Regions from separate parts of the Cupriavidus sp. FW306-1B-F12B genome, predicted to be linked through region 2. Evidence: riboswitches for the same ligand, from Rfam matches in the RefSeq annotation. Region 2 holds a riboswitch; the other holds the start of a gene.
What was found. Region 2 has a riboswitch for glycine ahead of AC3WLE_RS11590 (D-amino acid dehydrogenase). Riboswitches for the same ligand answer to the same signal wherever they lie in the genome.

Region 1 (14,697 bases), on a different contig from region 2:
GGTCCGACAGCGTGCGCTCGGCGCGCTCGGTCAGGCTGCGGAACAGTTCCGGCGCACGGCGCTTGACCCTGAACGGCCCCGGCAGCTCGCCGTCGGTGCGGCAGCCGCGCGCCACGCACGCCTGCATCACATCCCAGATATGCAGCAGGCCGCTGGTGACTTCCGCCTCGCTGCGCCAGGTCAGCTCGTTTTCCATCATCAGCCGCGCAATGCTCTTGCCGCTGGCGGTGGCCATCTCCAGCATGTCCTTGCCGCTGCGGAACGGGTGCGGAAGTTGCTGCGCGGCATTGAGCACCTGCGTATTGGGTGCGCCCGCGGTCACGACGAAGCCGCCGCCGACCGACAGGTAGCGCGCCTCGCGCAGCGATGCGCCGCTGGCGTCGAAGGCATGGAACTTCATGCCGTTGGGATGCTCGGCCATCGCTTCGCGCCGGTAGAAGGCGATGTGCTCCTTCTCGACAAAGGGCACGACATGCTGGCCCAGCAGCGACAGCTCGCGGCCCGCGCGCAGCGCGGCCAGGCGCGTGTCGATCGAATCGGGATCGATGGTGTCGGGGGCTTCCCCCATCAGGCCGAGGATCACGCCCTTGTCGGTGCCGTGGCCCTTGCCGGTGGCGCCCAGCGAGCCATAGAGCTCGGCACGCACGCTCGCCACCTGCGGCAGCAGGCCGTCGCGCTCAAGCCCCTGCGCGAACATCAGCGCAGCGCGCATCGGGCCTACGGTATGCGAGCTCGACGGGCCGATGCCCACCTTGAACAGATCAAAGACGCTGACTGCCACGGAATGTCTCCAGCAATGGGATGGCCCTGAAGAGGCTCTTCTTGGTCGGTTGGCATGGCTGCGGCGGGCACCGCGACACCGCGATGCCCGTCATCTCGAGCATAGTTCGTTGGCGAGCCGCCGCGGCTGCGGCGGCGCTACGCCTCAGTCCACCACGTAGTCGCTGACCGGCACGCAGGCGCAGAACAGGTTGCGGTCACCATACACGTTGTCGGCACGGCCGACCGGCGGCCAGTACTTCTGCGTGCGCAGCGATGCCACCGGGTACGCGGCTTCCTCGCGCGTGTACTTGTGGGTCCACTCGTCGGCGGTCACCACCGCGGCCGTGTGCGGCGCGTGCTTGAGCGGGTTGTCGTCGCGGTCGAAGGTGCCGTCGGCGACGCGGCCGATTTCCTGGCGGATCGCGATCATCGCGTCGATAAAGCGGTCCAGCTCGTGCAGCGCCTCGCTCTCGGTCGGCTCGATCATCAGCGTGCCCGGCACCGGGAAGCTCATGGTCGGGGCGTGGAAGCCGTAGTCCATCAGGCGCTTGGCCACGTCTTCATTGCTGATGCCGGTGTCCTTCTGCAGCGGGCGCAGGTCCAGGATGCACTCGTGCGCAACCAGGTCGTGCTGGCCGGTGTACAGCACCGGGTAGTACGGCGCCAGGCGCTTGGCGACATAGTTGGCGGCCAGGATCGCATTCTCGGTGGCGGCGGTCAGGCCGGCCGAACCCATCATCGCGATATACATCCACGAGATCGGCAGGATGCTGGCCGAGCCGAACGGCGCCGCCGAAACGCCGCCGATGCCGCGGTCGTCGCGGCGATAGCCGACGCTGTCCTGGTTGGGCAGGAAGTCAGCCAGGTGCGCGCCGACCGCGACCGGGCCCACGCCCGGGCCGCCGCCGCCGTGCGGGATGCAGAAGGTCTTGTGCAGGTTCAGGTGCGACACGTCGCCGCCGAACTGGCCCGGCGCGGCGGTGCCGACCATCGCGTTCATGTTGGCGCCGTCCACGTACACCTGGCCGCCGTGCTGGTGCACGATCTCGCAGATCTGCTGCACGCCCTGCTCGAACACGCCGTGCGTGGACGGGTAGGTGATCATGATCGCCGCCAGGTTCTTGCTGTGCTGCTCGGCCTTCTTCGCCAGGTCTTGCAGGTCGACGTTGCCGTCCTCGTCGCAGGCCACCACCACCACCTTCATGCCGGCCATCTGCGCCGAAGCCGGGTTGGTGCCGTGTGCGGACGACGGGATCAGGCAGATGTCGCGATGGCTTTCGCCGCGGCTGGCGTGGTAGGCATGGATGATCAGCAGGCCCGCGTACTCGCCCTGCGAGCCGGCGTTGGGCTGCAGGCTGACCGCGGCGTAGCCGGTGGCGGCGCACAGCATGGCCTCGAGCTGGTCGATCATCTCGCGGTAGCCCACGGTCTGGTCCAGCGGCGCGAACGGGTGGATCTGGCTGAATTCGGGCCAGGTCACCGGGATCATCTCGCTGGTGGCGTTCAGCTTCATCGTGCACGAGCCCAGCGGGATCATGGTGCGGTCCAGCGCCAGGTCCTTGTCGGCCAGCATGCGCAGGTAGCGCAGCATCTCGTGTTCGGCGTGGTGCGTGTTGAACACCGGGTGGGTCAGGTATTCGCTGGTGCGTGCCAGTTCCGCCGGGAACGCGTCCTGCACGACAGCTTCGAGCTTGTCGAAGTCCACTTCCGCGGGCAGCGGCTTGCCTTGCGTGAAGACTTCCCACAGCGCGACCACGTCGGCACGGGTGGCAGTCTCGTCCAGCGAGATGCCGACGCGCGTGGCGCTGATATGGCGCAGGTTGATGCCGCGCGCGGTGGCCGCGGCATGGATGGCATCGGTGTTGAAGCCGGTTTCCAGCGTCAGCGTATCGAAGAAGCTGGCGTTGGTGCGCGCGAAGCCGAGCTTTTCCAGGCCGGCGGCCAGCGTCGCGGTCAGGCGATGCACGCGCTGCGCGATGCGCTTCAGGCCCTGCGGGCCATGGTAGACCGCATACATCGACGCCATCACGGCCAGCAGCACCTGCGCGGTACAGATATTCGAGGTGGCCTTCTCGCGGCGGATATGCTGCTCGCGCGTCTGCAGGGCCAGGCGGTAGGCCTTGTTGCCCTGCGCATCGATGGTCACGCCCACCAGCCGGCCCGGCATCGAGCGCTTGAACGCGTCCTTCACCGCCATATAGCCGGCGTGCGGGCCGCCGAAGCCCAGCGGCACGCCGAAGCGCTGCGAGTTGCCCACGGCCACATCGGCGCCCCATTCGCCCGGCGCGGCGATCAGCGTCAGCGCCAGCAGGTCGGCGGCAGCCACCACCAGGCCGCCGGCGGCGTGCACGGCGTCGGCGATGGCGCGGTAGTCGTTGACGTCGCCGTTCACGCCCGGGTACTGCAGCAGCACGCCGAAGGCGTTGGCCGCGGCGGCATCGGCGGCGGGGCCGACCTTGACCTCGATGCCCATCGGCAGCGCGCGCGTGCGTACCACTTCCAGCGTCTGCGGCAGCACGTCGTCGGCCACGTAGAAGGTGTTCGAATCGTGCTTGTTCACGCGCTGCAGCAGCGTCATGGCTTCGGCCGCGGCAGTGCCTTCATCCAGCATCGACGCATTGGCGATATCCAGCCCGGTCAGGTCGGTGACCATCTGCTGGAAGTTCAGCATCGCCTCCAGGCGGCCCTGCGAGATCTCCGGCTGGTAGGGCGTGTAGGCGGTGTACCAGGCCGGGTTCTCGAAGATATTGCGCAGGATGACGCCGGGCGTGACGGTGTTGTAGTAGCCCTGGCCGATAAAGCTCTTCAGCACCCTGTTCTTGCCAGCCAGCCCGCGCAGCCTTGACAGCGCGGCTTCCTCGCTCAGCGGCTCGGTGAACTCGCCCATCGGCATGCCGTCGCGGCGGCGGATGGCGGCGGGGATGACGGCGTCGATCAGCGCGGCGCGGCTGTCATAGCCCAGCACCTTCAGCATGTGCTGCTGTTCGGGGGTATCGGGGCCGATATGGCGGGCGGCGAAGGCGTCGCGCGCCTCCAGTTCGGCCAGCGTGGGCCGGTTCACTTGGGCGGCGTTCATGGGAAGCGGGGCGTTCATTGGCAAGAACCTCGTGAGGTGCGCGCCGGCCGGTGGTCAGCCGGGACGGCGCGCGTCAGTCTGCAGTGGCCGGTCCAACCATGGACCGGCGCGGCCGGCGTCAGGCGCCGACGCTGGCCTTGTAGGCGTCGGCCGACATCAGGCCGTTGACGTCGTCGCCGTTGGCCGGCTTGAGCTTGAACAGCCACGCGTCGAAGGCGTCGGCGTTGACGCTCTCCGGGGCAGCCGTGGCGGCCTCGTTGACGGCGATCACTTCGCCGGCCACGGGGGCGTAGATGTCGGAAGCGGCCTTTACCGATTCCACCACTGCCAGCGCATCGCCGGCACCGACCGACTTGCCCACTTCGGGCAGTTCCAGGAAGACGATGTCGCCCAGCGCGTCCTGCGCGTGGTCGGTGATGCCGATGGTGAGCGTGCCGTCGGCTTCGACGCGTACCCACTCATGCGACTCGGTGTACTTGAGGTCAGCGGGGAAATTCATGAAGGTTCTCCGGATACAGATTTGTTTCTTGTTGGGTGATGCCTGCCCGGCGAAGCTGCCGGCAGGCGAGGGCGACCGTTGGGTGAGCCTCAGCTCACGAGTGCCTTGCCATTACGCACAAACGGCAGTTTAACCACAGTCGCGTTGAGTTTGCGGTCGCGGATCTCCACCTGCACGGTATCGCCCACGGCGACATCCTTGGGCAGGCGGGCAAAGGCGATGGACTGGGACAGCGACGGGCTGAAGGTGCCGCTGGTGATTTCACCGTCACCGGCCGGCGTGATCACTTTCTGGTGGGCGCGCAGGACGCCGCCCTTGTCACGCAGGATCAGGCCGAGGAATTGCTGGCGCGAACCGGCCGCGGCCAGTGCCGCCTTGCCGGTGAAGTCACGCTCGCTCTGCAGGTCCACCGTCCAGGCCAGGCCCGCATCCAGCGGCGAGGTGTTGATATCCATATCCTGGCCGTACAGGTTCATGCCGGCTTCCAGGCGCAGCGTGTCGCGCGCGCCCAGGCCTGCGGGGCGCACGCCGGCGGCGTTCAGCTTTTCCCAGACGGCGGCGACGTTCTCGGCCGGCACCACCAGTTCGAAGCCGTCTTCGCCGGTGTAGCCGGTGCGCGCCACCATGATCTCGCCGATGGCCGGGTCCTGGACCACGGCGGCGTTGAAGGGCTTGAGCGTGTCCGAAGGCTGGGTCGAGGGGAAGGTGCTCCACACCCTGGCGCGGGCGTTGGGCCCCTGCACGGCGACGATGGCCAGAGGCTGCGCGCCTGCAGGCGCAACATCGTCGCGGCGCGGCGTGATGGTCACATCGCTGCCGGTGGCGGCATTGCGCGCGCGGATCCATTCGATGTCGCCCAGCGCGGTGCTGGCGTTGACGACCAGGCGGAAGCGGTCCTCGGCAAAGAAGTAGACGATCAGGTCGTCGATGACGCCGCCTTTCTCATCCAGCATGCAGGAGTAGAGCGCCTTGCCCGGGGTCCGCAGCTTGTCGACATTGTTGGCCAGCAGGCCGCGCAGGAAGCTGCGGGTATTGGCGCCGGCGAGGTCGACCACGCACATGTGCGACACGTCGAACATGCCGGCGTCGGTGCGCACGGCATTGTGTTCTTCGATCTGGGAGCCGTAGTTGACCGGCATGTCCCAGCCGCCGAAATCAACCATGCGGGCGCCGAGGGCGCGGTGGATGGCGTTGAGGGGCGTGGCCTGGAGCGTCATGGAATCCTCTGGGGCAGTCTCGGTTGGCGAAAACAAAAAAGGGCCATCCGCCGCAACGCTCGCCGCGCCTGAATGTGGCGTGGCAATCCGCTGCGGCGGATGACCCCTCTGTCCTCGATACCTGAGAGATTACAAGGCGGATCCTGCCGGACCCCTTCCTCGTGCGCCCCTTCGGTGGGCACGCTCGCCACGAATGGCGGGTGCCGCTCTCCAGAGTTCGGCATGCATTGTGTGCATATTGCATGCCGATCCGATCGGTCCGTGGTGCCTGAGAGTTTTCGGGTGATACCCCTTCGGCGGCGCAGGCGATGCGCGCTCTCCCGGTCGGATGCGCGCAATGTACGGGAGGCCCCGGCCTTTGTCAAACCGGCCAGGGGAGCCTGCCGTACCTGTCGCTGCGGTGGTCTGGCTTACTTCTTCTTGTCGTCGGTGACAACGTTACCGATCACGCCGCCCACGGCCGCGCCACCCAGCGTACCCAGCGCGCTACCGTCGGTGAGGATGGCGCCGCCCACGGCGCCCGCGCCCGCGCCAATGGCGGTATTACGCTGCTTCGGGGTCATATCCGCGCAACCGGCAAAGGCCGCGACGGTCACGCCGATCAGGGTCACCTTGGTCAAAGTCTGCAGGGTTTTCATTATTGGCTCCGATGTGATGATTCAAGCATGTCAACCCCGCCGCGCAGGCCAGGGGACATACTAGTTAGAGCGTTTGGTTGCGCGATTGGCTCCGGCCTTTACGAAGTGTTACGCCGGTGACACAACCGGCCGTGTCAACGCGGTTTGCGCTGACTGACCTGCCGCGGCCAGCGTGTTAACATCGGCAGCTTTGCTGCCATGCCCGTTTTTTGGGTGCTGGCGTGTCCCGCCTGGCCTGCCGCTGTTCCTGCCGATTTCCCTGCCTCCAACCGCATCCCACGCATGACCCATGGCCTGAACTCCGCCCAATCCGAAGCCGTCCGCTACCTGGACGGCCCTTGCCTGGTGCTGGCCGGGGCGGGCTCCGGCAAGACCCGGGTGATCACGCAGAAGATCGCGCATCTGATCGAGGACAAGGGCTTCGAGCCGCGCCATATCGCCGCCGTCACCTTTACCAACAAGGCCGCCAAGGAGATGCAGGAGCGCATCGGCAAGCTGATGGAGGGCAAGACCACACGCGAGGGCAAGCGCATTCCGCTCAAACAGCTGACGGTCTGTACCTTCCACTCGCTCGGGGTGCAGATCCTGCGCATGGAGGCCGAGCACGTGGGCCTGAAGCCGCAGTTTTCGATCATGGATTCGGACGACTGCTTCGGCCTGATCCAGGAGCAGCTGGGCACCACCGACAAGAAGCTGATCCGCGGCGTGCAGGGCACGATCTCGCTATGGAAGAACGGCATGGTCGATCCGGAGGCAGCGATCGCGCAGGCCGCCAATGCCGACGAGCACCAGGCCGCGCTGGTCTACCGCAACTACGTGGCCACGCTGCACGCCTACCAGGCGGTGGATTTCGACGACCTGATCCGCCTGCCCGCCGAGCTGTTCGCGCGCAATGAAACGGTGCAACTCAAGTGGCAGAACCGCCTGCGCTACTTCCTGGTCGACGAATACCAGGACACCAACGCCTGCCAGTACCAGTTGCTGAAGCTGCTGGCAGGCGGCTCGCACCTGCGCGCGCCGGCCTTCACCGCGGTCGGCGACGACGACCAGGCCATCTATGGCTGGCGCGGCGCCACGCTGGACAACCTGCGCGGGTTGCAGACCGACTTCCCGGACCTGAAGGTGATCAAGCTGGAGCAGAACTACCGCTCCACGGTGCGCATCCTGGAAGCCGCCAACGCGGTCATCGCCAACAACCCCAAGCTGTTCGACAAGAAGCTGTGGAGCGAGCACGGCATGGGCGACCCCATCGCCATCCACCCGATGAACGACGAGGAGCACGAGGCCGAGTCGGTGGTGTTCCGCCTGTCCGCGCACAAGTTCGAGCGCCGCGCGCAGTTCCGCGACTACGCCATCCTGTATCGCGGCAACCACCAGGCGCGGCTGTTTGAGCAGATCCTGCGGCGCGAACGGATTCCCTATGTGCTGTCGGGCGGCCAGAGCTTCTTCGACAAGGCCGAGATCAAGGACATCTGCGCCTATCTGCGCCTGATTGCCAACCCCGACGACGATCCCGCCTTTATCCGCGCCATCACCACGCCGCGCCGCGGCGTGGGCAACACCACGCTGGAAGCGCTGGGCACCTTTGCCGGACAGGCCAAGGTGTCGCTGTTCGAGGCCGCGATGATGGGCGGCATCGAAGGCAAGCTGCAGCCGCGCCAGCTGGAGCCGCTGCGCGTGTTCTGCGAATCGATGGTACGGCTGGCCGACCGCGCGGCCAAGGATCCCGCCACCGTGGTGCTGGACGACCTGATGGAAGGGATCCACTACGAGGCCTACCTGTACGACAGCTTCGACGAACGGCAGGCGCAGTCGCGCTGGACCAATACGCTGGAATTCCTCGACTGGCTCAAGCGCAAGGGCACCAAGCCCGAAGGCGCCGAGGGCGAGGAAGCCACCGGCTTCGACAATGCCGACGGCCTCGGCAGCGAAGGCAAGAACCTGCTGGAGCTGACCCAGACCGTGGCGCTGATGAGCATGCTGGAAGGCCGCGAGGAAGATCCCGACGCGGTGCGGCTGTCCACGCTGCATGCGTCCAAGGGGCTGGAGTATCCGCACGTGTTCCTGGTCGGCGTGGAGGAGGGCATCCTGCCGCACTGCCGCGAAGAAGAGGACATGAGCGACGAGAAGATCGAGGAAGAGCGGCGATTGATGTATGTCGGCATCACCCGCGCCCAGCGCAGCCTGCATGTCAGCTGGTGCAAGAAGCGCAAGCGCGCGCGAGAGACCTACTCGTGCCAGCCTTCGCGCTTTATCGGCGAGATGAAGCTGGAGGAGGCGCCTGCGCCGGTGGATGAAACCCCGGCGATGAGCCCCAAGGACCGGCTCGGCGCGCTCAAGGCACTGCTGGGAAACGGCGGCAAGACAGCCCCGGGCTGAACGGGCGCTACAGTCCCGATACAAAGGCCTACCAGGCTGACAAGACGCGGGGTGCAGGCATGCCTAGTATGGCGGCTGTGCTGCTCGCGCCGTTCGACCGCGTCGAATCCTCGCGCAGCCGCGCCACCGGCGGGGTCGGCATGGGGTTGTCGATCGCGGTCGACATTGCCGCGCGCCATGGCGGCGAGCTGACCCTGAGCAACCGCCCCGAAGGCGGCCTGCGCGCGCGCCTGTCCCTACCGCGCGGCTGACGCCGCCAGCGTGACGTACTGCGAGCCGCGCTGCCCGTGCGTGAAGTCGAGCGGGAAATCGCCCACGTCCACGCGCCCCTGCAGTGCCCGCCGCATCTCGGCCGCGCCGCTGCCGCGCAGGCCGGCCAGCGCGCGCGCCAGCCATGCCGCGCCGATATAGCCAGCCAGCGTGGCCGGCGACGGCGGCTCATCCAGGTATTGCTTCATGCGCGCCACGTGTTCCTTCACCACCCGCAGCGTTGCCTGTTGCGGCCCGGGCGCGACCTGGGTCAGCACCATGCCGCCGTTGTAGCCAGCGCCCAGGATCTCGCGCGCGGCGGTGGCGCTGACCGACGACAGCCCGACCAGGAAACCGTACCAGCCCTGCACCGCCAGCGCGCGGCCCAGCCCGGCGTAGGCAAGGGTATCGCCCGCCACGATCACCGCGCCCGGGCGAGTGGCGGCGATGCGCCGGGCGGCGGCCTCGGGATTGGCGTCGAGCGGCACTGCGCGCGTCCCGGTCTGCGCCTCCAGCCGGGCCAGCGACGGGGCGGCGAAGTCCGGCGCCAGGGCCAGCGCGATGCTGGTCAGGCCGTAGCTGCGCAGCTGGCGTACCGCCGCGTCCAGTTCGGCCTGGTAGTCGGCACGGGTGAACCAGACGTTGTCGGCCGCCAGCGCAAGCCCCGACAGCGGCGCCACGATCTGCACGCCGCGCCGGCCCAGCTCGGCCGATGCCGCCAGCGCCGGCAACAGCCGGTCGCCCGGGCCGAACAGCAGCTCGGCGCGTTCGGTATCGGCCAGCGACACCGCCTGCGCCAGCGCGCGGCGCGGGTCGGGATCGGCGTCACGGACCACGTGCGCGATGCGCACCGGGCCGTTGCCGGCGTTGACAGCATCGAACATGACCTTGGCCCCGGCCAGGTAGTCGCGCGCAAGGTCGGCTTGCGCGCCGCCGCGGTCGAGCAGGTGGCCGACCACGACCGTGCGGCGCGCCTGCGTCTGCGACAGAGCTGGCCAGGCGGGCAGGGCCAGGGCCGCGCCGGCGGCGGCAAGCAGGCGGCGCCGGTGCCGGGCCGGTGCTGCCAGGTGGCTGCGCAGCGGTGGGTACGGCGGATGCGTTGATGTCTGGTCGGGAGTTGGCATTGCAGGGGCAGGTGACGCGCGGGCCGGCGGTGGCGCGCAGCGTATCCGCCACACATGACACCAATGTGACGCCCGCCGCCCGCAGGTCCAATGCCCGCGCTTGACGGCGGTCAACGCGCCAGCGGCGGTGCGGCCCTACGATGGGCCGTCATACACCCATACCCCCGCGCCCCCATGATCCCGTCTGCCATGACTTTCCCTGCGCCCGACCGCCGCGCACTGTCCGACTTCCGCGCGCTGGCCGGCCGCATCGACGGCAACGGCCCGCGCTATACCTCGTACCCGACGGCCGACCGCTTCCGCAACGGGCCCGACCTGTCGCTGTACCACGACGCACTCGCCGCCTGCCGCGCCGACGCGCCGGCGCCGCTGTCGCTGTACCTGCATATCCCGTTCTGCGAGAACATCTGCTACTACTGCGGCTGCAACAAGATCATCACGCGCGACCATGGCCGCAGCGCCCGCTACGTCAACTACCTGGGCCGCGAGATGGCGCTGGTGGCAGACCGGCTCGGGCCGCGCCGCCAGGTGCTGCAGTCGCACTGGGGCGGGGGCACGCCGACCTTCCTCGACCCCGGCGAGATGCGCCGCGTGATGGCGCTGCTGCATGAGCATTTCGAGCTGGCGGCCGAGGGCGAGCATTCGATCGAGATCGATCCGCGCCGCGTCGACCACGCCCGCATTGCGCTGCTGGCCGAGCTGGGCTTCAACCGCGTCAGCCTGGGCGTGCAGGATTTCGATCCCGAGGTCCAGCAGGCCATCCATCGCATCCAGCCGTTCGAAGAGACCCGCGCCGTGGTGGATGCCGCACGCACGCTGGGTTTCCGCTCGGTCAGCCTGGACCTGATCTACGGCCTGCCGCACCAGACCGCGGCGCGCTTTGGCCGCACCATCGAGCAGGTGCTGGCGCTGCGTCCCGACCGGCTCTCGGTCTATAGCTACGCGCACCTGCCGCATGTGTTCAAGCCGCAACGCCGCATCGACGAAAACGCCTTGCCGCCCGCCGGCGAGAAGCTCGACATCCTGGTCTCCACCATCGAGCGGCTGACCGCCGAGGGCTACGTTTATATCGGCATGGACCATTTCGCGCTGCCCGACGACGACCTCGCCGTGGCCCAGCGCGAAGGGCGGCTGCAGCGCAACTTCCAGGGTTACTCAACGCACGCCGGCTACGACCAGGTCGGGCTCGGCATTTCCGCGATCGGCGCGATCGCGGGGCGCTACGTGCAAAATGCGCGCACGCTGGACGAGTACTACGGCGCGCTCGACCACGGCCGCCTGCCGCTGGCGCGCGGCGTGGCGATGAGCGTCGACGACCACCTGCGGCGCGAGATCATCGGCGACCTGATGTGCAATGGGGTGCTCGATATCCCGGCGCTGGAAGCGCGCCACGGCATCCGCTTCGGCACGGCCTTTGCGCCGGAACTGGCCGACCTTGCTGCACTGGGCGCTGACGGGCTGGTGCAATGCGCGCCGGAACGCATCACCGTGACGCCGCTGGGCCGGTTGCTGGTGCGGCGCGTGGCGATGGTGTTCGACCACTACCTGCGCGAGGACGCCGCGCGGCCCGCGGACACCGGTGCCCAGGCCGTTGCCGCCAACGATGGCGCGCAGCCGGTGCGCTTCGTGCCGCGGGCGCGGTACTCGCGCGTGGTGTAGCGGCCGCGCAGGCGGTACGGACGAAAAAAAGCCCGCGCAATATGCGCGGGCTTTTCGTTTGCAGCAGGCGGACTTACTTGGCGGCGTTGGCCATGTAGTCCGAAGCGGCGATCACGTCCGCGTCCGGGCCGGCGTAGCCACCCTTGGGCGGCATCACGCCCTTGCCCTTGAGCGCAAAGTTGTGGACCGCGTCCATGCCTTCCTTCAGGCGCGGCGCCCAGGCGGCCTTGTCGCCGAACTTGGGCGCACCTGCCACGCCGGCGGCGTGGCAGGCGGCGCAGACCTGCTCGTAGACCTTCTTGCCCACGTCGGCCGAGGCGGCCGGCGCAGCAGCAGGTGCGGCGGCAGCGGCTGCCGGGGCCGCTGCAGCGGCCGGTGCAGGCGCGGCAGCGGCGGCCGGACCGGCGGCGGCATCAGGGGCTGCGGCGGTCGCCAGCGCGGCGGCAGCCGGGGCAGCCGGTTCCGGGAACTTGGCGCCGCCGGCGTCGGCCATGTAGACCACGGCACGGGCCAGTTCGTAGTCGGCGTAGTCGTCCGGCGTGGTGCCGGCGCGCGCGGCCATCGCGCCCTTGCCGTTTATCACCGACTTCATCAGGCCGTCAAAGCCCTGGCCGATGCGCGCGGTCCAGTCGCCAGCGTTGGCGTACTTGGGTGCACCCGCTGCGCCGGTGGCGTGGCACGCGGCGCAGATTTCCTTGTAGACCTGCTCGCCCGTCTTGAAGACGCGCGGCGCATTGGGATCCTTGATTTCGAGCGAGGCGACCGGCTTGATGCGGTCGTTGACGGCTTCCGCCGTGGTGGCGGCGCCGGCGCTTTCAGTCGAGCCGTGTCCGACAAAGTTGACCAGCAGAATGATCACGATGATCGGCACCAGGAAAGCCGCGATCACAACTGCGATCAGCTGCTTCGGGGTTTTGATGGGAGACTCGTGTTCGTCGTGTTCGTTGTGGACGTCGCTCATACAGAACTCTCAGTTTTGCAGGAAACCTTCTGGCCGCTTACGCTCGGCTTGCTTATTCTGGCCCGGTCTTGGTCACTCGCTGACCGCTGTCCGGCCCCATCCGGGCCGCCCGTGCTGGCTGCGGCCCTTGCCTGACTTGGGTCTGTTGCTATTTGCGCGCTGCGGACTGTCTCCCGGACCGGGCCTGATTGTCGCCGACAACAAGCCGCGCGGCCTTGACCCCGGTCGACTCATTGCATCGGCGGTGTGGCGGGCACGATTTGACGCAAATAGCTGGCGATTATAGCGCCAAAGGCCCCCCGCCAGTGCCAAAAAGCGGCGGTTGCGAGACGTTCCCTGAAGCCCCTGGCGGGCCCGCATGGACGGCACGGGGCAAACGCGGTATCCTATGCGACTTTCCTGCGGCGGCACTCGCCCGCCGCAACCGCTGTACCCACAAACCGGTTGCAAAACCGTCCTGTGCGCCCGTAGCTCAATGGATAGAGTACTGCCCTCCGAAGGCAGGGGTTGCTGGTTCGATCCCAGCCGGGCGCGCCAAATTTCCTCCCGATATGTCGTGCCATGATGCTGGCCCTGAAGCAAGCGCATGCGCCGGCCGTCAGTTCGTGCCGGCGGGAGCCGGGACGATTCCCGGCGCAGGCTCCGGCACGCGATCGTCGCTGACCACCCGGTTGCGGCCGGCCGCCTTGGCCGCGTACAGCCGGCGGTCCGCCACCTGCAGCATGGTGTCGAGGTTGTCGGTGCCGTCCACTCCCATGTCGGACACGCCGATCGATACCGTGAACTGGATATTGCCCTTGGCAGTGGCATCGGCGGCCGGCTCGCACACGGTCTGGCCCAGGATCTTGCGCAGGCGCTCGGCGGTTTGCGTGGCTTCGTCCAGCGATGTGCGCGGCAGCAGCAGCGCGAATTCCTCGCCGCCGACGCGTGCCGGCACGTCGATGGCGCGCACGGTCGCGCGCACCACGTCGGCCAGCTTCCGCAGCACGCGGTCGCCGCTGGCGTGGCCCCAGTTGTCGTTGATGCGCTTGAAGCGGTCGATATCGATCATCAGCATCGACATCGGCGTCTTGTCGCGCAGGCAGTGCTCGTACTCGATGCCGAAGCGCGCCTCGAACTCGCGGCGGTTGGTCAGGCCGGTCAGCGCGTCGGTCTCGGCCAGCTCGCGCAGCGCCTCGCCGCGCGCCTGGTAGTGCGAGAACAGCTTGCCGATGCCCTGCAAGGTGACCCACATCAGCAACGCCAGCGCCAGCGCGCTGGCGGCCAGCACGGCGCTCAGGTGCGACGCCGTGCGCAGCAGCAGGTCGGTGGCCGAGAAGTAGTCGACCAGCGCCAGGGTGCTGCTGCCGATGCGCTGGAACATGATGCGGCTGCCGTCGGCGGCGCGCAGCGTGCCCGAACCGCGCCGGAACATTTCCCGCGCCGTGGCTTCGTGCCAGGAGGCAGGCAGGATGGCGGACAGCTTCTCGCCGCGCCTGACGTCGCGGGTGCTGGCACCGACCAGGTTGCCGTCGATATCGACCAGAAAGCGCTGTACTCCTTCGGGTGTGGTCCGGGTCAGGTACGCGTCCATGCTGTGCTGTGAGATCTCGGTGATGGCCACACCACGGAACTGGTGGTCCAGGTAGACCGGCACGCTCAGCGACAAGTACATATCGTCGCTGCCGTCGGCCACGGGGCCGAAGTTCCAGCGCATGCCCTGGTCGGGATTGGCCTCGGGCAGGTGCTCGCGGATATAGCCGGTGGCGGCGACGCGCCGCAGCGTGGCGGCGGCGTCAGCGGGCGGCACCGGCGGATAGGCGACGAAGAAGCCATTGTTCGAAACGTACGTCAGCTTGCGCGCCACCAGCGGGTTGACCGGCTCGGCGCTGATGAGCTGGCTGAGGCCACGGGCCACGTACAGGCCCGCCAGCAGGTCGCCGTCGCGGCGGGAGAAGCCTTCCAGGCCCGCCAGCAGGGCGGGGCTGACGCCGAGCAAGACCGCATCGCCTTCCGGTGCGGGGAGTTCCCAGACGTCGTCGTTACGGTGCTCATAGGCCGCCTTCAGCGGCGGGTCAGGCTCGATCGCGTGCGGGCCCGTCTGCAGGCGGATCAGGTGCTGCGCAAAACTGCGCACGCTCATCAGCCGCTCGG
Region 2 (14,697 bases):
CTATGGTCGCAGCCTCATTAATTGGTGGATGGCTTGGATACTCATCCGGGCGAAGATAGGGCATCACGTCCACTATTCTTCAAGCGTATACATGCGCCGCCCCATGCTTCCATCATGGCGCGGCGCTGTTCGCGCACAGTGGCCCCTATCCCACAAATGGGAGAGTGGGAGAAAACACCCGCGAACTCAGGCCTTGGCCAATGCCAGCGGCGCACCCGGCGCGACTGCCACGTTCGCGCCGAAATGCTGGTCGACAACTCCCGCCACCATATCAGCCGTCACCGCCGACAAAGTCCACCCCAGGTGCCCGTGCCCGGTGTTGTAGAAGATGCATGCCGCCCGCCCGCGCCCCACGCGCGGCAGCATGTCCGGCATCATCGGCCGCAGCCCGGCCCAAGGCACCACGCTGCGCGTGCTGACGCCGGGAAAGCACTGCTGCACCCATTCCACCAGCGGGCGGATGCGGTCGGCGCGGATATCGCGGTTGTAGCCGTTGAACTCGGCGGTGCCGGCCACACGGAAGCGGTCGTCGCCCAAGCGGCTGGTGACCAGCTTGGTTTCGTCGTCGAGCAGGCTGACCACCGGTGCGGCGGCGCGGCTGGCCTCGTCGGTCAGGTTGACCGTGATCGAATAGCCCTTGACCGGATAGATGTTGACCCGGTCGCCCAGCCCCGCGGCCAGCGCGCGGCTGGCGGTGCCGGCGCAGATCACGGCGCCATCGAAGCTGGAGGTGGCCGTGTCGGCGCCGTCCTGCACGGTCACGGTGGCGCGCCTGCCGTCGGCCTTCACCGCCTGCACGTCCTGGCCGTACAGGCAGCGCACGCCCAGCCGATCGATGGCTGCGGCCAGGCCGCTGGTGAACTTGTGGATGTCGCCGGTGGAATCGCTCTCGGTGAAGTAGCCGCCGTAGTACGAGCCGGCCAGCGTCGGCTCGATCGCGCGCATCTCCTCGGGCGTCACGGCGCGCCGCTCCAGCCCGCCCTGCGCCAGCAGCGCCGAGACCCGGCCGGCATGCTCGAAGCCGGCCTTGTCGCGGTAGATATGGAGGATGCCTTCCTTCTTCAGGTCGAAATCGATGCCTTCCTGCGCCGCCCAGGCGAACAGGTGTTCACGCGCGGCGATGGCCAGGCGCGCGGTCTCGATGGTGTTGCGGCGGTAGTGGGGGATGGCGGCGATGAACTCGGCGAACCAGGACAGCTTGTGCCAGTTGGGCCGGGGATTGACCAGCAGCGGGGCGTCGTTGCGCAGCATCCATTTCATGCCCTTGACGATGGTCGACCAGTGGGTCCAGACCTCGGCGTTGGAGGCCGACAACTGGCCGCCATTGGCGAACGAGGTCTCCATGGCGGCATAGCGGTGGCGTTCGAACAGTGTGACGGAGAATCCGCGCCGGGCCAGCGCGTAGGCCGTGGTGACACCCGTGATGCCACCGCCGATGACAGCGATTGATTTCATGATCTGCAGGTTCCAGGAACGTCGATGGTGGGAGCCCGGACGCAATATGCGTGGCGGACGCCCCCTCTGTTCTGGACCTGAGAGATTCACGACACCCGGCCGCGAGGGCGGGGCGCGCTTGCTCCTTCGGTATGCCGGCGGACGATAGCGTCCGGCATTCTTCAGAGTGCACTGACTGGTGATGCCGGTCCTTTTGCCTGAGAGTTTCCGGGGCGGTTGCTCCTTCGGCGCTGTCCGCGGCGGGCGCCGCGACAGTCTCTCCCTGCATCACATTGGCTTGATGCCAATCGGGGCAATGTAGTGACAAGGCTCGACGTTGGATATGCGGGTTAACGCTTAGGCGGCCTGCCGCCCGCGTCGCTATGTCGCATCGGCCTGCGTCCCCGTGCCCCATAAAATGTCAGCGCTCGCTCTCGGGGAGAGGCGCCGTATGCTGCGCTCAGGTGGAGTGAGTCGAAAAAGACGACAACAAGGTTTTCCAGTGAAGAAAAATCGCATTGCACTGGCCGTTTCGGCGGTGCTGATGGGCCCCGCCGTCGCCGCCGCCCAGGTGGTGGACGCGCCCGAGCCGCTGCAGGAGGTGGTGGTCTCGGCCAAGTCGGAGCGCGCCGAGACGCCGGCGATACCGCCCAACACGCCCTCGCCGGCCTACGGCATCAGCAGCCGCCGCATGGCCGACTTCAATGTGGTGAACACGGAAGACGCCCTCAAGTACGCGCCCAACCTCGCCGTACGCAAGCGCTTCATCGGCGATATGAACTCGATCATCTCGGTGCGCAGCACCAGTTCGCGCCAGTCGGCGCGCGGGCTGGTGTATGCGGACGGCCTGCTGCTGTCCAACCTGCTGGGGTCGGACTTCAGCTTCCCGCCGCGCTGGTCGCTGGTCAACAGCGCCGAGATCGAGCGCATGGATGTGCTGTACGGCCCGTATTCGGCGCTATATCCCGGCAACTCGCTGGGTGCGACGGTGCTGATCACCACGCGCACGCCGGAGAAGCTCGAGGGCGATGCCAGCGTGCAGCTGTTCACGCAGCGCTTCAGCCTGTACGGCACGCACGACAACTTCAACGGGGTCCACGCCAACGCCTATGTGGGCGACCGCGTCGGCCCGTTCTCGTGGCTGGTCAGCGTGGACCGGCAGGACAGCAAGAGCCAGCCGTTGAGCTTCTATACCGCGGCACGCTCCACGGCCCGCGCCACTTCTGCCGACAAGCCGGTCACCGGCGCCTACTTCGACCAGGACCAGACCGGCCGCGACCGCGTGGTGATGGGCGTGAACAGCGAGGGCGTCACCCACACCGTGCAGGACCAGCTCAAGCTCAAGCTTGGCTACGACATCACCAATACCCTGCAGGCGCAGTTCACCGCGGCCTACTGGCAGCAGGACCGCTCCAGCGCCACCGGCAGCTACCTGCGCGATGCCGATGGCAATGTTGTGTCGAGCGGTCCCGTGAATATCGGCGGCTATCGCTATGTGATTCCCGCCAACGCCTTTGCCCCCAGCAATGGCGAGGACGCGCGCTGGCTCTATGGCCTGTCGCTGCGCACGCGCAATGAGACCGGCTGGAATTTCTCGGGCGTGGCGTCGCTGTTCGATGTCAGCAAGGACATCAGCCGCAGCGCCAACACCGCCGGCAGCGGGCCGGGCACGGTGACCTATGGCGACGGCACCGGCTGGCGCACGCTCGACCTGAAGGCCGACTACCGCCCGCAGCTGCTGCAGGGCGGGCACTGGGTCACGTTCGGCTACCACTATGACAATTACCGGCTGAGCAACACCACCTACAACACCTCGGACTGGCAGGCGGTCACCATCACCGCCTTCAACAACGCCTTTGCCGGCAAGACCGAGACCCAGGCGCTCTATGCGCAGGACGCCTGGTACTTTGCCGAGGACTGGAAGCTGATCCCCGGCGTGCGCTACGAACACTGGCGCGCCTATGACGGCAGCCGCAGCCAGCCCGGCGTGGACATCGGCTACCCGGTGCGCAGCGAATCCAACTGGTCGCCCAAGCTGGCGCTGGAGAAGGCCTTCGGGCAGGACTGGCTGGGCCGCTTGTCGCTGGGCCAGGCCTATCGCTACCCGACTGTCAGCGAGCTGTTCCAGGGCCGCATCACCGGCACCGCGCTGATCAACAACGATCCCAACCTGCGGCCCGAGCGGTCATTCTCGAAGGACCTGACCTTCGAGCGCACGCTGGATTCGTCGTACTTCCGGGTCTCGGTGTATGAGGACGATATCCGCGATGCCCTGGTCAGCCAGACCAATACCACGGTATTCCCGACCGTCACCAGTTTCCAGAACGTCGACCGCGTGCGCACCCGCGGCATCGAGCTGGCCTATGACGCGCGCGATGTGTTCGTCAGCGGCTTCGACCTGTCGGCCAGCGGGGCCTACAACCATTCGAAGACGCTCGAGAACGCCAACAACCCGGCCTCGGTGGGCAAGTACTTCTACCGCATTCCCAAGTGGCGGGCCAACCTGATGGGCACCTATCGCATCACGCCGGCCTGGGCCGGCACGCTGGCCATGACCTATTCGGGGCGGCAGTACAATACGCTCGACAATTCCGACGTCAATCCCGACACCTTCGGCGGCACCAGCAGCTTCCTGACCTTTGATGTCAAGCTGACGTACCGGCCTGCGAAGAACGTGCGCCTCGGGCTTGGCATCGACAACCTCACCGACCAGCGCTACTACGTCTACCACCCGTATCCGGGCCGGACGTTCTACGCCGAGGCGAAACTTTCCTTCTGAGCACGTGAACAGGCTGACCATATCCATGCAAGGCGTTCGCCCCGGTTTCCGCTTGATCGTTGCCGGGCTGATGATGGCCGGTGCCGCGCTGGCCGCGACCGCGCAAACGCACGGCGATCACAGCGGCCACGGCGCGCAGGCCAAGGCCGCGAAGATGAGCGAGCTTGGCACCGGCGCCGCGTTCGACCGAAACGGCAAGCTGTGGGTCGCCTACAAGGACGGCCCTTACGTCGCGGTACGTGCATCGACCGACTACGGCCGCAGCTTCGGGCCGGCGCAGCATGTCAACAACGTGCCGGAGCAGGTCGCCGCCGATCATGAAAGCCGGCCCAAGGTCGCCGCGGGGCGCGACGGCGAGATCTTCGTCACCTGGACCCAGCCGCTGCCCAAGCCGTGGACCGGCTTTATCCGCTTTGCGCATTCCGCCGATGGCGGCAAGTCCTTTGCCGAACCGCTGACGGTGCATGCCAACCGCGACCAGATCGCCCACCGCTTCGACGCCATCGCGGTGGACAACGCCGGGCGCGTCTTCGTCAGCTGGATCGACAAGCGCGACGTGGTTGCCGCCGAGGCGCGCAAGCGGCCGTACGCCGGCGCCGCGGTCTACTACGCGGTCTCGGCCGACCAGGGCAAGACCTTCCAGGGCGACTACAAGATTGCCGACCAGTCGTGCGAATGCTGCCGCATCGCGCTGTCGCCCACGCCCGACGGCAAGATGCTGGCGCTGTGGCGCCATGTATTCCCGCCCAACGCGCGCGACCACGCGCTGGCGCTGCTGGGCACCGACGGCAAGGCCACGCCGATGCAGCGCGCCACCTTTGACGACTGGCGCATCGACGCCTGCCCGCACCACGGCCCCGGCGCTTCGGTGGCGCCCGATGGCACGGTGCACATGGTCTGGTTCAACGTGCGCGAAGGCAAGCCCACGGTCTCGGTGGGGCGCTGGAAGGACGGCAAGCTGCAGGCACAGCGCCCGCTGGACGACCCGCGCGCGCAGCATGCCGACATCGTCGCGCTGAACGACAACGAGATCGCGGTGGCCTGGAAATCGTTCGACGGCCAGCAGACGCGGCTGTCCGCGATGCTGTCGCACGATGGCGGCAAGACCTGGCAGACGCGCAAGCTGGCCGGCACGGAGCGCGACTCGGACCAGCCGCACCTGCTGCAGCATGCGGGCCGCGCCTACGTGCTGTGGCGTACCGAGGCCGAGGGCTTCCAGGTGTTCCCGCTGGGCAAGGAGGGTGCATGATGCCATCCCGCCGCAAGCTGCTCGCCGCTGCCGTCCTGACCCTGGCGATGACGGCCGCCAATGCCGGTAGTCAACCGGCCGACCGCGTCGCCGTGTTCGCATCGGCCAGCGCCGCCCAGCTGGCGGCCAGCCAGAAGGGCAAGCCCTTTGTACTGGTGGTGTGGTCGCTCGACTGCGTCTATTGCAAGCGCAACTTCGACGCCATCGGCAAGCTGCGCGCGCGGCATCCGGACCTGCGCGTCGTCACGCTGGCGACGGACAACCCCGACGCGCTGCCACAGGTGCAGCAATTGCTCCAGCGCGTCAGGCTCACGCGCAACGCGTGGGTGTTCGGGCACGAGCCGCAGGAGCGGCTGCGCTATGCGGTCGATCCGGACTGGATGGGCGAGATGCCGCGCACCTACTTCTATCGCGCCGATGGCCAGCGGCACGGCGTGTCCGGCGTGATCAGCGACGCCGACTGGGGCAAGCACCTGCGCTGGGCTGGCATCGCCGGCTGAGCGCGCACCGGAATTCCATGAGGCCAGCGCGGGCCCGCAGCCCACGCTGGAGCGCGCCTCAGGCAAACGCGGTTCACCGCCTTTCTTGTCGGCTGCGCCTGCGTGACGCGCAGCGCAGCGGCGTGCCATAACCCCTCCCCACACATCGGTAGTTTCCCCACTCGGCCTCCATAAAACGGGGCGGTAGTATTCGCCCGTGGTGGTTCAATAAAGAAACAGATGTTCAAATATGAACATATGGGGGCTGCCAGGGTGCCTGGCAGGTTGCCGCCACAGGAAGCAGGGGAGACAGAATGAAATTCAACAGATACGCGGCCGGCCTGGCTGCCGCCATGCCGCTGGTGGCGGCGGCGCAATCGGTGACGCTCTATGGGGTGATCGATACGGGTGTGGAATACCTCAACCACGTGGGTGCGGCGGGAAATGACCTGGTGCGCCAGCCGTCGCTGGCTGCGACTGTGCCATCGCGCTGGGGCTTGCGCGGTTCGGAAGACCTCGGCAACGGGCTGAAGAGCGTGTTCGTGCTGGAATCCGGCTTCGCGCCGGATTCAGGCGTCTCGAATCAGGGCGCGCGACTGTTCGGCCGGCAGGCCTTCGTCGGGCTGAGCGGCCCGTGGGGACAGATCGGGTTTGGGCGCCAGTACACCATGCTGTTCTGGGCGCGTCTGGATACCGACATCCTTACCTCCAACGTCTACGGTGTCGGCTCGATTGACAGCTATATCCCCAACACGCGCGCCGACAACGCGGTCTCGTACAAGGGCAAGTTCGGTGGCGTCACCGTTGGCGCCACGTACAGCCTGGGCCGCGATACCGTCAATGCGGGACCGGGCCCGGCCGGCACCAACTGTGCGGGCGAGAACCCCGCGGACTCGCACGCCTGCCGCGAATGGTCGGCCATGCTGATGTACGAGACTGACTGGTGGGGCGTGAGCGCCGCCTACGATTCGCTGCGCGGCGGCCCCGGCGCCTTTGGTGGCCTGACCCGGAGCAGCCTGAAGGACGACCGCTTCTCGCTGGGCGGCTACATGCTGCTGCCGCGGACCAAGCTGGGCCTGGGACTGCTGTCTCGCAACAACGAAGCAAGCAGCACCCCGCGCAGCGACCTCTGGTTCGCGGGGGCGTCCTACGACATCACGCCCGCGTTCAACCTTGCCGGCGAAGTCTTCTACGTGAAGTACCGGCGCAGCGCGAACAAGGCCTGGCTTGGCGCGATCCGGGGCACCTACGCGTTCTCGAAACGCACCTCCGTGTATGCCACGGCGGGCTATATCGACAACGGCGGCCAGTCGGCGCTGTCGGTCAGCGGCGGCAGCCCCGGCGGCAATCCCAGCGCGGGCGGCAACCAGGCCGGCGTGATGCTCGGCGTCAAGCAGATCTTCTGAGGCGCTGCAGCGCTGTCACCCTTTTCAATAGGTAGAACGATGAAATCATCCCGCTTGCTGGCGATGCTGACCGGCATCGCCCTGATGTGTGCCACGGCCTTGTCGGTCGCCGCCACGCCCGCCCCGGCTGCGGCCGCCCCGGAACGCACTGACCATTTCCGCGTGACGCTGCTGGGCACGGGCACCCCGGTGCCTTCGGCAACGCGCGCTGGCTACAGCACGCTGGTCGAGGCCGGCGGCCAGAAGCTGGTTTTTGATTTTGGCCGCAATGTGGCCGTGCGCCTGTGGCAGTTGCGGATTCCGCTGGGCAGCGTCGACGCGCACTTCCTGACGCACTTCCACTCGGACCATCTGGTGGGACTGCCCGACCTGTGGCTGACTGGCTGGCTGCGGCCGCCCTACGGCCGCCGCGACAAGCCCATGGCGCTGTACGGCCCGGCGGGCACGCGCGCGCTTGCCGATGGGCTGCGCCAGGCCTTTGCCGCGGACATCGCCATCCGGCACAAGGATGAGGGCAGCGCGCTTGCGGGCATCACCATCGATGCCCGCGACGTCGCGCCCGGGGTCGTCTATGAAAAAGACGGGGTCCGCGTGACGGCATTCGAGAACGACCACGGCGACAACATCCGGCCGTCGTATGGCTACCGGATTGACTATCGGGGCCGGGTGGTGGTGCTGTCGGGCGATACCCGGTTCAGTCCCGCCGTGGTCGCGCAGGCAAAGAACGCCGACGTGCTGGTGCATTGCGTCACGCTGATCCCCGATGCGCTGCTGGCTTCCAACCCCGCGTACCGTGCCATCTACGATCACCTGTCCTCGCCGGAGGATGCCGCGCGGGTCTTCCAGGCTGCGGGGCCGAGGCTGGCGGTGTTCAGTCACATCGGCCTGAACGGCGATGCCACGGTCGGGCAGATTGCCGAGCGGGTCCGCAAGACGTATGCCGGTGAACTACTGATCGGCGAGGACCTGACGCGCGTGGAGATCAGCCTGGATGGCCGTGCCGGGACGCCGGGTGGCGTCGCGGTGTGGCAGGAGCGACCGTGAGCCCCGGCGCGCCGCGCCATCCCCTTGCGTTCAATCCGGCTTGATTCCCGCGCGCGCAATGATGGGCTTCCAGCGCTGCTGCTCCTGCGCGATAAAGCGCGAGAACTCCGCCGGCGTGTCGCCCACCACAATCGCCGCATCCGCGCTCAGGCGCTCGACCGACGACTTGCTCTTCACTGCTTTCACGGTGGCGTCCGCCAGCTTGTCGGCGGCCGCCTGGGGCAGAGATGCCGGTGCCAGCAGGCCATACCACTGCGTCATTTCGAAGCCGGGATAGCCTTGTTCGGCAACCGTTGGCACGTCGGGCAGCTGGGGAATGCGCTGGGTCGTGCCGGTGGCGATGCAGCGCACCTTGCCGGCCTTGATGAACTGGATGATCGCCGGCGCGCCGACCGCGGCTGCGTCCAACCGCCCCGACAGCAGGTCAGTGATCTGCGGACCGCTGCCGCGATACGGCACATGGGTGATGAAGGTGCCGGTCGCGGCCTTCAGGTATTCAAAGGCCAGATGGCCGGCGCTGCCGTTGCCGGCCGAACCGTAGTTCAGCTTGCCGGGCTTGCTCTTGGCCAACGCCACGAACTCCTTCAGGTTCTTCGCGGGGACGTCCGGGTGGACCACGTACAGGCTCGGCACCTTGGACAGCAGCGAGATCGCGCGGAAGTCCTTGACGGGGTCATAGGGCAGCTTCGGGAAGATAAACGGATTGACCGCCAGCGTGCCGATATGGCCGAGGATCAGCGTGTGGTTGTCATCGGCGCGCGCGACTTCGCCCATGGCGATATTGCCGGCCGCGCCGGGCTTGTTCTCGACGAAGACTGACACGCCTAGCAGCTTGGTCAGCTCCGCCGCGGTGGAGCGGGCCACGATCTCCGAGCTGCCGCCCGGCGCGAACGGCACCACCAGCCGGATCGGCTTGGCCGGCCAGGCCTGGGCACGCGCCAGCGTTGGCGCCAGCGCGCACGCGCCCAGTGCGGCGGTGGTCTTGAGCAGATGGCGGCGAAGGGGATTTATCGGGGTCATGCATTTCTCCTGAAAGTTCTGTAGCTGGGCCGTGGTGGGGCAGAGTCGGTGCCAGTTGGTGCTATTCGGGCTTGATGTTGCCGTCCCGGATGACCTTGGCCCACAGCCGGGCCTGCCCGTCGATGAATTGCCGTGCCTGTGCTGGCGGCGCAGCGACGATCTCGCCGCCCAGCTCGGCCACGCGTTGCCGGATCTCGGGGCTGGTCATGACTTTCTGCAGGGCGTCAGCGAGCTTCGCTGCGATCGGGTCCGGCGTTGCGGCGGGCAGGAAGGCCGCGTTCCATTCATAGACCTCATAGCTCGCCACGCCGGCTTCCTGCATGGTGGGCACGGACGGCAATGCCTGGGTGCGGGCATGGCTGGTCACCGCCAGCGGCTTCAGCTTGCCGGCCTTGATGTGCTGCAGGCTCGAAGCGACGTTGGCAAAGAACAGCGGCACCTGGCCGGCGATGACATCGGTCATGGCGGGGCCGCCGCCCTTGTAGGGCACATGCAATAGGTCGACCCCCGCGCGCTGCTCGAACAGCACGCCGGCCAGATGCTGCGCCGAGCCATTGCCCGAGGACGCAAAGGCGACCGAGCCCGGCTTTTGCCTGGCCATGGCCAGGACGTCGCTGACCTTGCTGGCGGGAAAGCCCGCCGTGGCCACCAGCACGTTGGGATAGCGCGCCAGCACGCCGACCGGCCGGAAGGCCTTGTCCGGATCGTAGGGCAGGCGCGGATAGAGGCTGGGATTCACCGCATAAGAGGAGGCATCGACCATCATGGTGTAGCCGTCCGGTGCCGCCTTGGCGACATAGGCGGCACCGATCTGCCCGCCGGCACCCGGGCGGTTCTCGACGACGACGGTCTGGCCCAGCTCGCGCCCGAGACCCGGCGCGATCAGCCGTGCCATCAGGTCCGCGCCGCCGCCCGGCGGATACGTCACCACGATCGTGATGGGCCGTGCCGGCCAGGCCGCGGCGGTGTCGGCGGCCTGCGCCAGCGTGGTGGTGGCGATCAGGGCAGCGACCGTGGCGGCGATTGCGTGGCGTGCGTGCATGGGTCTGTCTCCTCGGCGCGGTCCGTCAGCGGACGTCCGCGGTATAGCGAAAGGCAAAGGCGTCGCCCCGCGTCAGCCGGTATTCGATGCAGTTGCCGCCCAGGTCGAAGGCATGCCGGGTCACGACCGCGCACGGATGCGCATCCGGCAAGTCCAGCAACGCTGCCTCGTCTGCTGCCAGCGTGCGGAAGGTCACTTCGTCAACGGCGCGATGGACCGTGATGCCGCAGGCGCTGCCCAGCAGCGGGTAGAGCAGGTCGCCCCACTGCGCCGCAGGGAGTTGCTGCAGGGCTTCGCAGCGCGGCAGCGGCAGCCAGATCGATTCCAGCAGCCGGGGCGTGTCCTCCAGCCAGCGGCGGCGCGAGATCGCCAGCCCGCGCGCACCGGTCGGCAGCCCGAAGCGGGTTGCCATGGCCTTGTCCAGGCGCACGGTGCGGCACGACAGGATTTCCGAGCGCGGCACCGCCGGCGCGCCATCGGCGCCGCCGAAGCGGAAAAACCGCATCAGGCTGGCCCCGCTGAGCCCCTTGCGCACGAAGGTGCCCTTGCCTTGCACGCGCTCCAGCAGACCCTGCTGGACCAACACGGCGATGGCCTGCCGGATGGTGCCCAGCGCAATGCCGAACTCCTTGGCCAGCGCGCCTTCCGCAGGGATGGCGCTGCCGGGCGCCCACGCGCCCGAAACAATATTTGCCTGCAGTTCCGCCGCGATCTGGCCGTAGCGGCTCAGGCCCGCGGCGGTGGTTGTAGTCTGGAGCAGCGCGTTGTCTGGCATGCCGAACCCGTGCTAAATTGATGTCAATGTCATCTAGAGGACTAGAATACTGACGCGGGTTCGGATGCCATATCCGGATATACCCGCGCCACTGAGCCGCGCCACGGAGGGGCTGACTGATGAGCAAGCGCGCTTTGCCGCTGGTGGATACCCACTTCCACGTGTTCGATGCCGGAGTGGCCGCGCCATCGGCCCGCTACCGGCCGCCCTATGCCGCTGACCTGAAGGACTGGCACGCCCGGCTTGCCGGATTGGGGGACCTGTATGGGGTGGTGGTGCAGACCAGTTTTCTCGGCACCGACAATGCGGCGCTGCTGGCCGCGCTGCAGGCCATGCCCGGGCGCTTGCGCGGCGTCGCGGTGGTCGGCCCTGAGGTAACGGATGCGGAACTGGCTACGTTGCACGCGGCCGGCGTGCGGGGCATCCGCCTGAACCTGTATGGCGATCCGGACTGGCAGCGCATTTCCACCGCGCCGTGGCGCGGGCTGTTCGCCAGGATCGCCGGGCTCGGCTGGCATGTCGAACTCCATACCCGCAACGGTGATGGCGGCATGGTGCTGGCGCAGCTTGACGCGGCCCTTGGCAATGCCGGCGCGCCGGTCGTGCTTGACCACTTCGGCCGGCCAGGTGCAGAGGGAGCCGAGGACACGATCTTCGACGTTGCGACTGCCGTGCGCGCGCGCCGCCAGGTCTGGGTGAAGATCAGCGCGCCGTACCGGCTTGCATCCCCTCAGGACTGGACCAGGTTTGCGCAGCGATGGCACGAAGTCGTGGGAGCTGACCGGCTGCTGTGGGGCAGCGACTGGCCATGGACCAACCATGAGGCGCCGGCTCGGGTCGACGAGTGCCGGATGCTTGCCGCATGGCCGGGGCAAGGGGCGCCCGGTGACAGCGAAGCGGCCGGCGCGGCCTTGTCCGCTGCGCTCCGGTGGCGCAACGCGGCAGCGCTGTACGGGTTTGCGGTGAAGGGATAGCGGGCGGCTGGCGCCGCCGGCTTCAATCCAGCGCCAGCACCCCGGGAATCGCTTCCACCAGCAAATCGATCGTCACCCTCAGCTTGTTCGGCAGGAAACGGGCTGGCCTGGACGCCGCGCAGGCCAGCACGCTGACCTGCGCCGGCCTGACGGCCTGACGGCCTGGCAAGCCCTGGCCGAGGCCACGGTGACGCGGCCCGGCGACACCGTCGTGGTGATCGGCACCGGCGGCGTGGCCCTGTTTGCGGTGCAGATCGCCCGCGCACAGGGCGCGCGCGTGATCGTGGTGTCAGGCAGCGACGACAAGCTGGCGCGCGTGCAGGAGCTGGGCGCGGCGCATGGCGTCCACCGCGGCCGCACCGCTGACTGGCCGGCTGCCGTGCGCGAGCTGACCGGCGGCCGCGGTGCCGACCATGTGCTGGAACTGGCTGGCGGAGACAACTTCGGCCGGTCGCTTGCCGCGCTGGCGCAGGGCGGCCGGATCTCGGTGATCGGCAATCTTCAGGGGGATGAGCTGCGCGCCAGCGTCTTATCCGGTGCTGCATGGCCGCGTGACCGTGCAGGGGATCGGCGTGTCGCACCGGCGCGCGCTGCAGGACCTGGTGCGTGCCGTGGACTGGCTGGCGCTGCGTCCGGTGATCGAGAGCGAGTATGGGTTCGGGGACTTGCCCGCGGCGCTCGACCACCTGGAACGCGGGGCCTTCGGCAAGGTGGTGGGGCGGCTGCGCTGAGGCGCGGGCCGGACTGCTATTTGCGAGCCTTGCCGCGCACGCTCTTTTTGGCCGCGGCGGCGCGCGCCGCTTCTTTTTCGGCCGCTGCTGCCGCGCCCAACTGCTCCAGCCAGGCCATGCCCTCGACATAGGACAGGAAATGCCGCAGGTATTCCGGCGACGTCTCGCGCATCAGGGACAGCGAACGATGCACGAGATGGTCGGTATTGAGCGGCCCGGCATTCTCCGGCACGCGCTCCAGCGACAGGCGGAAGTGCTGCTCGACGCTGACCCTGGCCCAGGTCTCGCGGAAGTAGTCGGCCAGGGCATCGACCAGCGGCGCGTCGGACTGGGGTGCGGTTGCCGGCACCGGCGTGGGCGATCGTGCATCGTTTGAGGCAACCGCGAGGGCGGGCCTGGCGCGCGCGGTGATGTCGTGCACGAGTGCGCCAAGCGCGCTGGCTGCCGGGCCGGCTGTTGGCGTGGGCGGCGCGGCACCATCGGCAACATCGCTGTCCTGAACTGTGTACCGCTGCACGATGGCTGCATACGCGGCGGCCAGGCCACGCAGGCGCTCATCCAGCAAGCTCCGCACCGCGCCACTGTGTGCGGCGGCGCGGCGGGCCAGCGCTTGCATCAGGCGGAAGCGCACGGGATCGGCATAGTCGGCGCCGCTGGCCTGCCAGGCGTCCAGTTGCGCGCGGATATCGGCTGCCACGTCGAGGCTAGCCATGTGCCTTCACCGTGCCTGCGGTCACGCGCGGCACCGGCGAGATCTCGACGCGCCGGTTCTTTGCGCGGCCCTCGGCATCGGCATTCGGTGTCACCGGCTGCTGCGAACCGAAGGCGGCCGAGAACACTGAGGTGGGCGGGATGCCGGCATCGATCAGGGTGCGGGTCACGGTCAGGGCGCGCTGCGCCGACAGCTCCCAGTTGTCGGCAAAGCGGCGGTTGCCTTCGCGCACCTGCTGGTCGTCGGTAAAGCCACTGACCATCAGGATCTCGTCGCGGCTGCGCAGGTAGGCCGACAACGGTTGCGCCAGGCTTTTCAGCAGATCGCGGCCGTCAGGTTGCAGCTGGTCTGAGTTGAGCGCAAACAGCACGTTGCCGCTGATGCCGATGCGGCCGTTCACCAGCGTCACGCGGCCGGCCGCCAGCGGCCCTGCCAGTGCCTTTTCCAGCGTCTCGCGGCGCTGTGCTTCCTCCTGCCGCTGCTTCACCTCGGCTTCCAGCCTGGCTGACAGTTCCATCTGCACGCCGATGACCCCCAGCAGGACCAGCACGAACGCGCCCAGCAGCACCGACATCAGGTCGCCAAAGACGGCCCACGCGGGAACGGTCGGCTCGACGCCGGCGTCAAGGTCCTCTCTCATGCCGCCTCTGCGCTGGGCGCTTGCTGGCCGGCGCGCTGCTGCAGGTCCTCAAGGATCTGCTTTTGCGACAGCATGCTCAGGTCGACGACTTCGCGCGCCTGCGCCACGTAGTAGGCCAGTTGCTCGTCGCTGCGCGTCATCGACTTGTCCAGCGCGGCCTCGATGCGCTGCAGGTGGTCGATCAGCTTGCCGTTGGATTCGCTGAACAGCTGCACCGCCACGCCAAAGGCCTCGCCCAGGCTCGCGACTTCGACCGCGCTGCCGGTGACCTGCGCGGCGATGTCGGTGAGCTTGCCGGTTTCGGATTCGACCTTGTCGGTAAAGCGCGTGCCGACGCGGTCCAGCAGGTCCGCCGTGGTGGCGACCAGGGTGTCGACCGCGCTGCGCTGCTCAGTGGAGGCGTGGCTCACGG

Region 1: it holds a riboswitch for glycine, as region 2 does, so the genes downstream of both, gcvT (glycine cleavage system aminomethyltransferase GcvT) here and AC3WLE_RS11590 (D-amino acid dehydrogenase) in region 2, are expected to answer to the same signal.

Annotation. Positions count from the first base shown of each region.
Region 1 covers NZ_JBYSXC010000007.1:60,250-74,946, reverse strand. Annotated here, with positions in the region: gene AC3WLE_RS14010 (L-serine ammonia-lyase) at 1-781, opposite strand, end outside; gene gcvP (aminomethyl-transferring glycine dehydrogenase) at 926-3,856, opposite strand; gene gcvH (glycine cleavage system protein GcvH) at 3,957-4,337, opposite strand; gene gcvT (glycine cleavage system aminomethyltransferase GcvT) at 4,427-5,554, opposite strand; glycine riboswitch at 5,653-5,778, opposite strand; glycine riboswitch at 5,800-5,887, opposite strand; gene AC3WLE_RS13990 (YMGG-like glycine zipper-containing protein) at 5,965-6,192, opposite strand; gene AC3WLE_RS13985 (UvrD-helicase domain-containing protein) at 6,475-8,571, shown strand; partial or broken gene AC3WLE_RS13980 (ATP-binding protein) at 8,652-8,822, shown strand; gene AC3WLE_RS13975 (ABC transporter substrate-binding protein) at 8,808-9,944, opposite strand; gene hemN (oxygen-independent coproporphyrinogen III oxidase) at 10,134-11,603, shown strand; gene AC3WLE_RS13965 (c-type cytochrome) at 11,677-12,564, opposite strand; tRNA gene AC3WLE_RS13960 (tRNA-Arg) at 13,026-13,101, shown strand; gene AC3WLE_RS13955 (diguanylate cyclase) at 13,163-14,697, opposite strand, start outside.
Region 2 covers NZ_JBYSXC010000005.1:321,711-336,407, forward strand. Annotated here, with positions in the region: gene AC3WLE_RS11590 (D-amino acid dehydrogenase) at 187-1,500, opposite strand; glycine riboswitch at 1,512-1,630, opposite strand; glycine riboswitch at 1,631-1,729, opposite strand; gene AC3WLE_RS11595 (TonB-dependent receptor) at 1,886-4,213, shown strand; gene AC3WLE_RS11600 (sialidase family protein) at 4,239-5,462, shown strand; gene AC3WLE_RS11605 (TlpA family protein disulfide reductase) at 5,459-5,962, shown strand; gene AC3WLE_RS11610 (porin) at 6,256-7,347, shown strand; gene AC3WLE_RS11615 (MBL fold metallo-hydrolase) at 7,387-8,391, shown strand; gene AC3WLE_RS11620 (Bug family tripartite tricarboxylate transporter substrate binding protein) at 8,422-9,411, opposite strand; gene AC3WLE_RS11625 (tripartite tricarboxylate transporter substrate binding protein) at 9,473-10,453, opposite strand; gene AC3WLE_RS11630 (GntR family transcriptional regulator) at 10,479-11,228, opposite strand; gene AC3WLE_RS11635 (amidohydrolase family protein) at 11,348-12,202, shown strand; partial or broken gene AC3WLE_RS11640 (zinc-dependent alcohol dehydrogenase family protein) at 12,310-12,933, shown strand; gene AC3WLE_RS11645 (DUF2894 domain-containing protein) at 12,950-13,645, opposite strand; gene AC3WLE_RS11650 (OmpA family protein) at 13,638-14,285, opposite strand; gene AC3WLE_RS11655 (DUF802 domain-containing protein) at 14,282-14,697, opposite strand, start outside.